Regions from separate parts of the Amycolatopsis sp. NPDC104863 genome, predicted to be linked through region 1. Evidence: riboswitches for the same ligand, from Rfam matches in the RefSeq annotation. Region 1 holds a riboswitch; the other holds the start of a gene.
The links. Region 1 has a riboswitch for S-adenosylmethionine ahead of ACZ63J_RS26520 (methionine ABC transporter ATP-binding protein). Riboswitches for the same ligand answer to the same signal wherever they lie in the genome.
Positions count from the first base shown of each region.

Region 2: it holds a riboswitch for S-adenosylmethionine, as region 1 does, so the genes downstream of both, ACZ63J_RS40115 (aminotransferase class V-fold PLP-dependent enzyme) here and ACZ63J_RS26520 (methionine ABC transporter ATP-binding protein) in region 1, are expected to answer to the same signal.

Region 1 is NZ_JBVJOW010000004.1:1,021,248-1,028,129, forward strand. Features, by position in the region: gene ACZ63J_RS26505 (TatD family hydrolase) at 1-170, shown strand, start outside; gene ACZ63J_RS26510 (transglycosylase family protein) at 380-1,804, shown strand; gene rsmA (16S rRNA (adenine(1518)-N(6)/adenine(1519)-N(6))-dimethyltransferase RsmA) at 2,091-2,927, shown strand; SAM riboswitch class I at 3,074-3,180, shown strand; gene ACZ63J_RS26520 (methionine ABC transporter ATP-binding protein) at 3,374-4,387, shown strand; gene ACZ63J_RS26525 (MFS transporter) at 4,428-5,825, opposite strand; gene ACZ63J_RS26530 (TetR/AcrR family transcriptional regulator) at 5,930-6,472, shown strand; gene ACZ63J_RS26535 (4-(cytidine 5'-diphospho)-2-C-methyl-D-erythritol kinase) at 6,482-6,882, shown strand, end outside.
Region 2 is NZ_JBVJOW010000009.1:306,212-313,093, forward strand. Features, by position in the region: gene ACZ63J_RS40095 (penicillin-binding transpeptidase domain-containing protein) at 1-965, shown strand, start outside; gene ACZ63J_RS40100 (ArsR/SmtB family transcription factor) at 1,161-1,844, shown strand; gene ACZ63J_RS40105 (potassium/proton antiporter) at 1,940-3,418, shown strand; gene ACZ63J_RS40110 (M23 family metallopeptidase) at 3,653-4,309, shown strand; SAM riboswitch class IV at 4,403-4,517, shown strand; gene ACZ63J_RS40115 (aminotransferase class V-fold PLP-dependent enzyme) at 4,555-5,910, shown strand; gene ACZ63J_RS40120 (hypothetical protein) at 5,927-6,550, shown strand; gene ACZ63J_RS40125 (hypothetical protein) at 6,490-6,882, shown strand, end outside.

The DNA of each region.
Region 1 (6,882 bases):
CGTTTCTGACCCCCCACCCGTTCCGAGGGCGGCCGAACGAGCCGTTCGGCGCGGCTTACACCGTCCGTCACCTCGCGGCGCTCAGGGGCGAAGCTGTCCACGAAGTCGCCGAATCGGTCCGGACCACTGCCGAGCGGGTCTACCGACTCCCCAGTGTCACAACGGGATAAACGCACTGCGACATCGGTGTTCCTTGATCGCCCACTCGATCTAGTGACCCAGATCACGACACTCCGGGGGGTGTTTGCGCAACCCGCCGAGACCCGTTACTGTCCCGTGATCGTGCCGGTCGGGCCTGCGCTCAGCAGCTTCCGATCGTCACGCCCAGTCGTAGAGACGGCGCCCCCGACCGCCGTCTCGTGAAAGGGAACGATCCCCGGTGACAGGTAGCAGACAGGCTGGAGCACGCTCCGCCGTCCTCGAACGGAGCTATTTCGAGGACACCGCGTACGGCCAGCTCGACTTCTCCGACGACCCGAACATCACGCAGCAGGACATCCTCGCCGCGCTCGGCCCCGACGCCGACGCGATGATGGCCGAGATCGACGTCGACGTCGACGAGCTGATCCGGCTCATCAACGCCGAGACGACCTACCTGCCGCCGATCGTCATCCCGGACGAGATCGAGGCGGACCGCACCGCGTCCCCGCAGGCCAAGCGGGCCATGCTGGACGAGGGGCTGCGCGAGACCACCAAGGTCTGGAAGCGCCGGTTCCTCAAGGGCGCCGTCCTCAGCGTCATGATCAGCATCGCCGGTGGTGGCGCCGCCGCGCTGGCGATGAACAAGAGCGTCACCGTCGACGTCGACGGCCAGCAGCAGACCGTGCACTCGTTCGGCGACACCGTCGGCGAGGTGCTCGAGGACGCGGGCCTGTCCGTCGGCGCGCACGACTCGCTCTCCCCGTCCCCGCAGGCCGAGGTCGGCGACGGCGGGGTCATCAAGCTCGAGCGCGGCCGCCAGCTGAAGATGATCGTCGACGGCGCGGAGCACACCTCCTGGGTCCGCGCGACCCACCTCGGTGAGGCGCTCAGCCAGCTCGGCATGACCGGCATGGACAAGCCCGGCACGTGGATGTCGATGGCGAAGGACGGCGAGCTGCCCCTCCAGGGCGCCACCGTCGAGATCAAGACCCTCAAGAACATCACGCTGTACGACGGCGCGAACGCGCCGAAGCCGGTCAAGACGACCGCGGTCACCACGAAGGAGTTCCTGGGCGAGTACAAGCTCACCCTGGGCCCGGAGGACGCCGCCGAAGGTGGTCTGGACGTCAAGCTGACCGACGGCGCCGAGGTGCACATCAGCCGCACCGGCGTCTCGACGGTCGTCCAGAAGGAGACCATCGACCCGCCCGAGCAGAAGGTCGACGACCCGAACCTCGAGAAGGGCAAGACCGAGGTCGAGGACCCCGGCACGCCCGGCGAGAAGATGGTGACCTACAAGGTCACGCAGAAGAACGGCAAAGAGGTCTCGCGCGAGAGCGTCTCCGAGCAGGTCATCACGGAGGCCAAGCCGAAGATCATCCACGTCGGCACGAAGAAGCCGGCGAACCCGGTCATCGGCGACGCGTCCTCGTGGGACCGCATCGCGCAGTGCGAGTCGGGCGGCAACTGGGCCACCAACACCGGCAACGGCTACTACGGCGGCCTCCAGTTCGACAAGCAGACCTGGAACGCCTACGGCGGCTCCCAGTACGCGGCGCTGCCGAGCCAGGCGACGCGCGAGCAGCAGATCTCGGTGGCCGAGAAGGTCCGCGACGCCCGCGGCGGTTACGGCGCCTGGCCGGTCTGCGGCAAGAAGGCCTGACGAACTCCCGAACCGGCCCCCGTCCTCCCCGGACGGGGGCCTTTTCGCGTGCGCCGAGGGGCATCACGCGTGTCCGGAGGGGCATCACCTGTGATTGGCGGGGCATCACACCCGATGCCCGCCCAGTCACGCGTGATGCCTGCTCAATCACGCGAGATGCCCCTCCAATCACGCGAGTTCCGCGCTCAATCACGCGAGTTCCGCTCCTGATCACGTGAGTTCCGTCCTCGATCACCGCGAACCGACCGTCCGGGGGCGCGAGATGGCCCATCGGTAAGCTCGGCCGGTGGTTGAACTGCTGGGACCTGCCGAGATCCGCGGGCTGGCGGCCGAACTCGACGTGCGGCCGACGAAGAAGCTCGGGCAGAACTTCGTGCACGATCCCAACACCGTCCGCCGGATCGTCGAGCTCGCCTCGGTCGGTCCGGACGACGTCGTGCTCGAGGTCGGGCCCGGCCTCGGGTCGCTGACGCTGGGGCTGCTCGCCACCGGCGCGCGGGTCGTCGCCGTCGAGATCGATCCCAAGCTCGCCGAACGGCTGCCGAAGACCGTCGCCGAGCGGGGGCCGGACGCCGCCGAGCGGCTCACCGTCCTCGAGGCCGACGCCATGCGCGTCACCGACGCCGAGCTGCCGGCGCCGACCGCCCTCGTCGCCAACCTCCCCTACAACGTCGCTGTGCCGGTCGTGTTGCACCTGCTCGCCGAAGTGCCGTCGCTCACCTCCGGCCTCGTGATGGTCCAGACCGAGGTCGCCGACCGGATGGCGGCCGGCCCGGGCAGCCGGATCTACGGCGTGCCGAGCGTCAAGCTCGCCTGGTACGGCCCGGCGCGCAAGGTCGCCGCGGTGCCACGCTCGGTGTTCTGGCCGGTACCGAACGTCGACTCCGCGCTCGTCGCCTTCGAGCGCGGCGACGCGCCGGCGTCCGACGACCGGGAGCGGCTCTTCGGGCTCGTCGACGCCGCTTTCTCACAGCGCAGGAAGACGCTCCGGGCCGCGCTGGCGGGCTGGGCGGGCTCGGCCGAGCGCGCCGGCGAGCTGCTGGCGGCCGCCGGGATCGACCCGAAGACGCGCGGCGAGCAGCTCGACGTCCACGACTTCGCCCGGCTCGCCGCCGCCCGCTAGCCCCGGGCGACGTCCACTGTGGATGTCAACCGGCAGGGTGCTCGCCGACGTCTCCCGGCGTGCGCGTCTCGCCATCCGGACGCCGCCAGTCGTGTGATCTGGGCCAACGGGCTTGCGTTCGCTCTGCGGGATCGGTTTACTCAGTATGTCCATCCCGAGCGACTGAGAGACCTGGCTCGCCGAAGTCGCAGCAACCACCCTCCACAGGGCAGGTGCTACCGCCAGGACCGATGGAGGCCGTTTCCGATGAAGAGGGTAGCTCGCCCCCTGCTGCTGACCAGGCGTCGCGTAGTCGACGAAGGCCGCCGCTCCGTGACCGCATGTCGACGCTCCAACTGAGCTTTCCCGAGCCGGTCCACCTCTTCTTCTCGCACCGTCCATAGAGGACGGATTTCGCATGCGGCCGGGCGCCTCCGAGTGAGCGCGCCCCGTTTTCTGGAGCCTTCGTGATCACCGTCGAAAACCTGTCCAAATCCTTCGCCACCAACGGAAACTCGGTCGTCGCCCTGCGCGACGTGAGCGTCGACGTCCAGGCCGGCTCGCTGTTCGGCGTGGTCGGTCCCGCCGGTTCGGGCAAGTCCGTCCTCGCCCGCTGCATCGCGCTGCAGGAGCGTCCCGACCGTGGTGTCGTCCGGCTCGACGGCCTCAACACCGGCACCCTCGACGGCCGCCGGCTGCGGGAGATCCGCCGCCAGCTGGGGATCGTCGGCTCGAAGCCGGAGCTGATCGCCGAGCGCACCATCGCCGGCAACATCGCCTCCCCGCTGGAGCAGCTCGGGGTCGACGGCCCGCAGCGCCGCAGCCGGGTCGGCTCCCTGCTCGACCTCGTCGGCCTGACGCCGCGCGCCGCGCAGCGCCCCTCGGAACTGTCCGTCGGTCAGCTACGCCGGGTCGCGGTCGCGAAGGCGCTCGCGGCGGCCCCCGCCGTGCTGCTCGCGGACGACCCGACCGCCGGTGTCGACCCGGAGGAGGCCGGCGCGGTGCTCACCGTGCTCGACCGGGCCCGGTCCGAGCTGGGGGTCACCGTGGTGGTCACCACGCCGGACGCCGGGGTGGTCCGCCGGGTCTGCGACGACGTCGCGGTGCTGGAGGACGGCACGGTCGTCGAGCGCGGCACGGTGCTCGACCTGATCTCCAACCCCGCCAGCCGCACCGCGCAGGCGCTGCTGCCGGCCATCGAGACCCCCCGCTCGCAGGGCGCGCGTTACGACCGCTCGGTCGACGTCGTGCTGGTCGGCTTCGCGTCGGTCGGCGCGTTGCTGCCCGAGGCGGCGGGCCGGTTCGACGTCGAGTTCGCCACCATCGGCGGCGGCCTGACCCGGATCGGCGACACCCCGGTCGGCCGCTTCCGCCTCGGCGTCCGCGGCGAGCGCGCCGACGCGGCCCTCGCGTGGGTCACCGAGCGCGGTGGCCACGTCACGCACACGGCTCGCGGCCCCCAGGGTGTCGCGGCCGCCTGACCTGCAGCGGCCCCCCTGCGCCGCAGGGGGGCGGCTCTGGTCAGCGGGTGCCGCGAGGCAGGACCAGCAACGCGGTGAGTGCCGCGGCGCCGATGAGGCCCGCCGCCCAGGCCGCGGCCGTCGTGTAACCGTGGACGATCGCCGCCGGCGTGGTCAGCCCGGCCGCCGCCGCGGTGGCGATCGTGTTCAGCGCCGCCGTCCCGAGCGAGGCCCCCACCTGCTGTGACGTCGTCACGAACGCCGACGCCGCGCCCGCGTCACGCGCGCCGACCCCGCGGGTCGCGACGTTCAGCACCACCGGCATGCTCAGCCCGGCGCCGACCCCCAGCAGCAGCTGCATCGGCAGGATCACCGCGACGTACGACGCGTCCGGCGTCAGCCGTGTGGCGAGCAGGAGCCCGCAGCCGAGCACGAACAGCCCGCCCGCCAGCAGCGGCCGCGGGCCGACGCGGGCCAGCAGCCGGCTCGACACCTGCGTGGACGTCAGCATGTTCGCGCCGAGCGTCGGCAGGAACGCCAGCGCCGCGGCCAGCGCGCCGTACCCCATCACGACCTGCAGCTGGTAGGTCAGGAACAGGAACATCCCGAACGCGCCGAACGACGCCGCCCCGATCGTCAGGTACACGACGGCGCGGGCGCGGTCGCGCACCACCGTGAGCGGCAGCAGCGGGTGCGGGTGCCGGGCCTGCCGGCGCACGAACAGTCCGAGCAGCACAATGGACGCCGCCAGGGAACCCAGTACCACCAAGGAGTTCCAGCCCTCAGTGGCCACTTCGGACAGTGCGTGCACGAGCAGCACGATCCCGCCGCAGCTGAGCAGCGCACTGGTCCAGTCCAGCTTGGTCTCCCGGTGCGCGGCGGCCGCGGGCACGGCGAACCAGGCGCCCAGCCCGGCCAGCACGGCGATCGGCACGTTGACGTAGAGGCTCCAGCGCCAGTCGAGGAACTCCGTCAGCGCGCCGCCGACGGTGAGCCCGAGCGCGGAGCCGGACATCATGATGGCGCTGAAGATCCCGAACGCCTTCGCGCGTTCACGCGGTTCGGTGAAGGTCAGCGTCAGCAGGGACATCGTCGACGGCGCGAGCAGCGCCGCGAACACGCCCTGCGCGGCCCGCGCGCCGATAAGCCACGCCGGCGACGGCGCGGCGCCGCCGATCGCGGACGCGACGGCGAACCCGGCGACCCCGACCATCAGCGTGGTGCGGCGGCCGATCCGGTCGGCGAGCCGGCCGCCGAGCAGCAGCAGGCCGCCGAAGGCCAGCGTGTACGCGGAAATCGTCCACTGGCGGCCGGTGTCGGACATGCCCAGCGCGTGCTGGGCCGACGGCAGGGCGATGTTCACGACGGTCGTGTCGAGCACGACCATGAGCTGGGCCAGGCCCAGCGCGCCGAGGGCGAGCCAGCGGCTCGCCGTGCGTGGTGGTGCGGCTGTGGTCATGACGGACCCCCGAGGTAAGCTGTGGATGCATTGCTTGTCGGCCGACAAGCAATGCCAAGCTAAGTCATTGCTAGTCGGCCGTCAAGTAAGTTGAGGGGTGAGGCATGGCCGGGCGGCGCACCGACACCCGCGAGCGCATCCAGCGCGTCGCGCTCGAGCTGTTCGCCGAGCAGGGGTACGAAGGCAGCTCGCTGCGGGAGATCGCCGAGCGGCTCGAAGTCACGAAAGCCGCGCTGTACTACCACTTCCGCACGAAGGAGGACATCGTCTCGAGCCTCCTCGAGGACTGGGGCACCGCGCTCGACGAGCTCCTGGCGCGCGAAACCCGGCCGGCCGAGCTGCTCACCGCGTACGCCGCCCTGGTCGAAGACCGCTTCGGCCCGGTGATGGGCCTGGTGCAGCGCAACACGACGGCGTTGAAGGCCATCGCGGCGGGCGCCGGGCTGGCCGAGCGCATGCTCGAGCTGCACAGGCGGCTGAGCGGCGGGTCCGGTGACCCCGAGGCCGGCCTGCGGGCCCGGCTCGCCCTGGTCGCCGTCCAGCTCAACAGCGTCGAGGCCGAGCCGAGCACCCCGCCGGACGTCGCGCTCGCCGTCGCGCTGGACGTCCTTTCTCCTGGCCGGAGCGCGACCGGTGCGGGGACGTAGGCTGGTCGCGTGCTCGCCGTAGTTCCGCCCCCAGTCACCGTCCGGGTCCCGGCCAAGGTCAACCTGCACCTTTCGGTCGACGACCTGCGCGACGACGGTTACCACGAGCTGGTCACCGTGTTCCAGGCGCTTTCGCTGACCGACGAGGTGACCGTCGCGGTCGCCGACGACCCCGGCCTGGAGATCTACGGCGAGGGTGAGGGCACGGTGCCCACCGACGGCACCAACCTGGCCTGGCGGGCGGTCGAGGCGCTGGCGGCGCACGCCGGCCGCACCGAGGAGCCGAAGGTCCGCGTGGTGCTGCGCAAGGGCATCCCGGTCGCGGGCGGCATGGCGGGCGGCAGCGCCGACGCGGCGGCGACGCTGGTCGGGCTGGCCTCGCTCTGGAACCTCGAAGTGACGCGTGACGA
Region 2 (6,882 bases), on a different contig from region 1:
TCCAGCGGGTCGACGCCGCGGGCAAGAGCCTGGAGACGCTGTTCGGCAAGGCGTCCGCCGACGGCGCGCCGGCGCTCGTGTCGAGCCTGAGCCTGACCGCGCAGAACGCCGCCCAGAAGGCGGTGAACGGGTACCGGGGATCCGCGATGATGGTCGCGCTCGACACCGGGTCGGGCGACATCCTGGCCGTCGCGCAGAACGCCGCCGCGGGAGACGCGCCGAAGGCCCTGAACGGCCTGTACGAGCCGGGTTCGTCGTTCAAGATCGCGACGGCGGTGGCCGCGGTCCAGCAGAGCGGGCTCAACGCGGGTTCGCCGGTCGACTGTCCCGGCGTCGCGACGATCGGCACGCGCACGGTCAAGAACGAGGGGTTCGAGCTGGGCGCGACGAACCTGCAGACGGCGTTCGCGCGCTCGTGCAACACGACGTTCGGGCAGCTCGCGCTGGCCCTCCCCGCCGACGGGCTGCAGAAGGCGGCCAACGAGCTGGGCCTGAACGCCGACTACGAGATCCCGGGGATCAACACCGAGCTCGGCAAGGTCGAGCCGGCGGCGAGCAAGGACGAGCAGGTCGAGGACGGGTTCGGCCAGGGCCGCATCCAGGCGAGCTGCCTCGGCGGCGCGGTGATGGCGGCGACGGTGGCCTCCGGCAAGGCGATCACCCCACGCCTGTGGCACGACGTCGAGACGCAGGTGGTCAAGGGCTACTCGCCACCGCCGTCCTCGGTGCTCGGCGAGGTCCGGAAGATGATGCGCGCGGTGGTGACCAGCGGAACGGGTCGCGCCGCCGCGGGAGCCGGCACGGTGTTCGGCAAGACGGGCACGGCCCAGTTCGGCGACGGCGCGTCGGCCACCGGCTGGTTCGTGGGCTACCGCGGCACCGTCGCGTTCGCGGTGGTCCTGGAGAACTCGAACGACTCGGGCCCGGCCGTCCAGCTGGCCGCCACGTTCCTCAAGTCCCTCTGACCGACGTACCCAGCCGGACGACACGCGTACCTGCACGGACGACTCGCGTACCTGCACGGACGACACGGCCCGCGGTCCCGGCCCGCGTCGTGTCGTCCGGCTGAGTACGCGTGTCGTCCGGCGGGGTACGCATGTCGTCCGGTGAGGTGCGTCGGTTCGGCCGCGGGCGAAGGGTCCGGGTCGTACCGTGGTCTTATGGAGACGATCGCGCTGGCCGAAGTGGCCGCCGTGCTCGCGGATCCGAGCCGGGCCACCATGTGCCTCGTGCTGCTGGACGGGCGGGCCTGGACCGTCGGTGAGCTGGCGAAGGCGGCCGGCATCGCGCTGTCGACGGCGAGTGAGCACGTCACGCGGCTGACCGACGCCGGGTTCGTCGCCCGGGTCAAGCAGGGCCGCGCGTCCTACGTCCGGATCGCCGACCCGCGGGTCGCCGAGCTGATCGAGCACCTGGCCCAGCACGCCGAGCACCGGCCGGTCACGAGCCTGAAGTCGTCACTGCGGGTGAAGCGGCTCGGCTTCGCGCGCACCTGTTACGACCACCTCGCCGGTGTTCTCGGCGTCGCCCTCCGCGACGGCATGCTGGCCACCGGCCTGATCGACGCCGGCGACGGGCTCGCGCTGACCGGCCGTGGCCGCGAGGTGCTCGACGACCTCGGGGTGCCGGTCGCGGCCGGGCGGCGGCCGCTGCTGCGCGACTGTCTGGATTGGACGGAGCGGCGCGACCACCTCGCCGGCGCGCTGCCCGCGGCGCTGCTCGAGCGGGCCGTCGACGCCGGCTGGGTCGGCCACGACGGACATCGCGCCGTGAAGGTGCTTCCCGCGGCGGAGAAGCCGTTCGCGGCGCTCGGTGTCGACCTCACCGCGCTCGGTGGGCCTTAACACACCGCGTCCGCGACGCGCCCCAGCGGTACACGAACGAGTTAACCCCACCGCCTCACTATTCTGAGGGCCCACGGCACTCGGAGGGAGGCGGCATGGACCAGCTTCCCGTGCTGCTCGGCATCGGCGGTGTCGTGCTGCTCGCCTCCGTGCTCGCCGTGCGCGTGTCGATCCGGCTCGGCCTGCCCTCGCTGCTGCTCTACCTCGCGATGGGCGTGCTGCTGGGCGAAGCCGGCTTCGGCATCCGGTTCGACAACCCCGAGCTGACCCAGTCGCTGGGGCTCGCCGCGCTCGTCATGATCCTCGCCGAAGGCGGGCTGACGACCCGGTGGTCGGCGGTGAAACCCGCGCTGGGCATCGGAATCGCACTGTCCATTGTGGCCGTCGTGGTCAGCATCGCGGTCACCGGCGCAGCCCTGCACTTCCTGCTGGGCCTGGACTGGCGGTTCGCCCTGCTGTGGGGCGCGGTCCTCGCCTCGACGGACGCGGCGGCGGTCTTCTCGGTGCTGCGCACGGCCGGTGTCGGCAAACGGCTCGTCGGCGCGCTGGAGCTGGAGTCCGGCATCAACGACGCGCCGGCCTACATCGCCGTCGTCGTGCTGGCCGAAGGCACCACTGTGGATTGGACGCTGCCGCTGCTGGTGGTCTACGAGCTGGGCGCGGGCCTGGCCATCGGGCTCGCCTTCGGCTGGCTCGGCGGGATCGCGCTGCGGCGGGCCGCGCTGCCGGCGACCGGTCTCTACCCGCTCGCCACCGTCGCGGTGTGCGTCGTGGCGTACTCGTCCGGGCAGCTGGCGCACGCGTCCGGGCTGCTCGCCACCTACGTCGCCGCGCTGGTGCTCGGCAACTCGCGGCTGCCGCACCGCTCGGACACGCTGTCGTTCGCCGAAGGGCTCGGCTGGCTGGCGCAGATCGGGCTGTTCGTGCTGCTCGGGCTGTTCGCCTCACCGAGCCGGCTGCTCGAGACGCTGGTGCCGGGCCTGGTCGCGGGCGCCGTCGTGCTGCTGCTGGCCCGGCCGGTGTCCGTCGTGCTGTCGATGCTGCCGTTCAAGCTGCCGTGGCGGGAACAGGTGTTCCTGTCGTGGGCCGGGCTGCGCGGCGCGGTGCCGATCGTGCTCGCGATGATCCCGCTCTCGCAGGGGCTGCCGGGCGCGCAACGACTGGTCGACGCGGTGTTCGTGCTGGTCATCGTGCTGACGCTGCTCCAGGGGGCGACGCTCGGGCCGCTCGCGCGCTGGCTCGGGCTGTCCAAGAAGTCCGAGCCGCACGAGATCGAGGTCGACTCCGCGCCGCTGGACGAGCTGGGCGCCGAGCTGCTGCAGGTCCGCATCCAGCCCGGGTCGAAGCTGCACGGCGTGTACCTGTCCGAGCTGCGCCTGCCGGTCGGGGCGACGGTCAGCCTGGTCGTGCGCGAAGGCGCCGGCTTCACCCCGCAGAAGACGAGCCGGCTGCAGGAGCACGACCAGCTGCTGGTCGTCACGACGAGCGTCGTCCGCGACACCGTCGAACGCCGGCTCCGCGCGGTGGACCGGGCCGGGCGCCTGGCCCGCTGGAAGGGCGAGTCGGGCCGTTAGCCCGTTCGTGGTCGTGGCCGGTCCGTGATCGATCGGACGACTGGGCTGGCGCTGGCCTGCGTCTTGTCCGGTCCTTGTCCGGTTCTCGTGCTGACCTGGTGATCTTTTTCCGTGAGGGTGATCGTCGGGCATAAAAACGCCGTGTGATCTTCCCAGTGATCCAACCTTTGGCCTACTGTGCGCTCGATCCGGTTAGTTCGAATGGGTGAGTGAACAGCCAAAGGAGTACGCACGGTGACGAAGCTGCATGTTCGTGGGGCGGTTCTGGCCGCCGTGATGACCGCCGCCTGCGGGCTGCTCGCCGCGCCGGCCGCGAGCGCCGAAGTGGCGCCGTTCCCGGCCCTGGCCCTGCCGTTCAAGGCGGGCCAGCAGGTGTACTCGGCCGGCATCCACTCCGACGACGGCAGCACCGGGGTCAAGAACGCCGTCGACTTCAGCCCGGCCGACCGCACCGTGCGGGCCCCGCTGGCCGGCACCGTGCACCTCCAGCACTGCGCGGGCGGCGACTGGGTGACCATCGACCACGCCGGCGGCTGGCGGACCGGGTACTACCACATGGAGGCCATCAAGGTCACCGACGGTGAGCAGGTCGAGGCCGGGGCCGAGCTCGGCTCGACCGGCAACGCGCTCCCGTGCGGCGGCAGCAGCACCGGCGCGCACGTCCACTTCACGCTCTGGACGCTGCCGGACGCCCCGGCGGCGAACTGGGACGGCAAGTCCTTCGCCGAGGTTTCGACGGCGGTCGCCGCGGCCCACGGCGAGCCGGTCGACGGGAAGACCCTGGGCGGCTGGCGCTTCACCGCCGGATCCGAGCAGTACCAGGGCACCGCGACGCACCTCGCGGACAACGCCGTCACGCAGCTGCCGGGCCACTTCCGCGCGAAGCTCTGACCCTTCTCGCATCCTGCGCAGTCCTGTGAGCGGCGTCTCAGAATGCGAACCGGGGGTTGGCCGCCGCGTCCGGTTTCGGTTACCTTCGAGCCAGGTCATGAGTGCCAGCGTCAAGCCCCGGCTTGCTGGCCGGCAACCCTCCTACCGCGGTGGGGTGCCCCGGGTGAAGACCGGGCCGGTCGCGTCGTGCGACGGGCAAGCGCGGGCCCCTCGCCGGGGTCCCCCGGACTGCCGAGGAGGCACCGATGACTCTCGCCATCGACCGCACCAGCACCGTCGCTCCCGTCGAGCTCGTCGAAACCGTTGTCCCGCAGGAAATCCCGGCCGTCGCCGGCGCGTCGCTGCGGGTCCCGCTCGTCACCGGCGGCGAGATCGGCTACGCCAACCTCGACCACGCGGCGAGCGCGCCGTGCCTGGAGGCCGTCCGCGGCGCCGTCGACGAGTTCCTGCCCTGGTACGCCAGCGTCCACCGCGGCGCGGGCTTCGCGTCGCAGGTGTCGACGAAGCTCTACGAGCGCACCCGTGACACCCTGCGCCGGTTTGTCGGCGCGCGCCGGACCGACACCGTCGTGTTCACGCGCAACACCACGGACTCCTTCAACCTGCTCGCCCGCAGCCTCCCGCCGCGCACCTCGGTGGTCGTGTTCGACACCGAGCACCACGCGGCGCTGCTTCCGTGGCGGGGCCCGCACGTCCGGCGGATCCCGACCCCGCGCACCCGCCTCGCCGCGGTGTCCGCTGTGGACGAAGCGCTCGCCGGCTGCCCCGAAGGACCGCGCCTGGTGGTCGTCACCGGAGCGTCCAATGTGACCGGTGAGCTGCTCCCGGTCGCCGAAATCGCCGCGGTGGCACGGAAACACGGCGCCCGCATCGCGCTCGACGCCGCCCAGCTCGCCCCGCACCGCCGCGTCTCGATCAAGGAGCTGGACGTCGACTACGTCGCCCTCTCCGGCCACAAGCTGTACGCGCCATTCGGCGCCGGCGCGCTGATCGGCCGCGCCGACTGGCTGCGCGCCGCCCAGCCGTACCTCGCCGGCGGCGGCGCGACCAAGCTCGTCACCGACGACGCCGTGGTCTGGAACGACGGGCCCGAGCGCCACGAAGCGGGCTCGCCCAACACTGTCGGCGTGTACGCGCTCGATGTCGCCTGCGAAACCCTGAGCCGCAACTGGGCCGCGGTCGAAGCGCACGAGCAGGCCCTGCTCACCCGGCTGCGCAAGGGTTTGGAGAGCATCCCCGGCTGCGCCGAGCTGCGGTTGTTCGACGCGCCGGTCGACCGCGTCGGCACGGTCAGCTTCGTCGTCGACGGCTTCGACCCCGGCTGGCTCGCGGCCGTGCTGTCGGCCGAGTACGGCATCGGCGTGCGCGACGGTGCGTTCTGCGCCCACATCGCGGCGAAGCGGCTCATCGGTGTCGCCGGCGGTGACGGCCGGCAGGCGGTGCGCGTCAGCCTCGGCCTCGGCAGCACCGAGGAGCACGTCGACCGCGTGGTGCTGGCGCTGCGCCAGATCGTCGCCCGCGGCGCGCGCTGGGAGTACACGAAGGTGGACGGCCGCTGGGCGCCGGTGGGCGACCCGCGGGAGCTGCCGCCGTTCTGCTGAGCGCTAGCCTGGGCCGATGGGGAGGCACGGGGTTTCGTTGGCACTGCTCGGTTTTGCCGAGCTGGTCCTGGTCACGGTCGAGCTGTTCCGCCGCTCGGCCGTGACCGCCGAGCTGGCGTCGCACTTCGCGCCGGCCGCGCCGTCGTACCAGAGTGTTTTCGGGCTCACCGTCGACGACCACGGTGGCCCGCAGCAGTTCCTCAGTATTTCCGACACGGTGATCGCCTACCGCGGTGGGATCGGGGTGGCCTGGCAGTGGGCGCTCATCGCCGCGTTCCTCGCGGTGGTCGCCGGGTACGCCCGGCGGCTCGGCGCGAAAGCCGCAGTGCTGGCCGCCGCCGGCGTCGTGCTCGCGGTGCCGCTGCTGGATCTGCTCGCCTACAGCTGGTTCGGCCTCGACGCCACGGCCCGGGGCCCGATCCTCGCGACGCTCGGCCTCGCCGTCGTCGCGGGGTGGGAACGCAGTCCGTTTATCCTCGCCACCGCCGTGCTTTCCGGGGCGGTCGCCGTCCTCGTCGCGGACCTGCCCGGTGTGCTGATCTCGGCCGGCGTCCTGCTGGCGGGCGCTATCCTGCCCCGATGGGGAGATCGCGCGACTACTGGTTCCCGTTGGCCGCACTGGGGTTCGCGCAGCTCGTGATGGCGGTGGTCGCCCTGGTCCCGGAAACGCCGGAGGCCGGCCAGTTCGTGCACTCGCGCGCCTACGAGCTGCCCCAGGACCTGTCCGGGGTCGGGCTCGGCACCGGCGGGGTCGGGGGCACGGGGTGGTACTCCACCGACGTCTACGCGACGAACGTCGTGCCGCCCGCGGGGCTCGGCTGGCTCGCCGGCCTCGCGTGCGTGGTGCTCGCCGTCGCCGGCTGGTACTGGCTGCACCTGCGCCGCGCCGGCACCCCGCCGCGGCCCGTCCGGTTCGTGCTCGGCACCCTGGCCGCGCTCGCCACCGTCCCGCTGCTCGACCTGCTCGGCGCC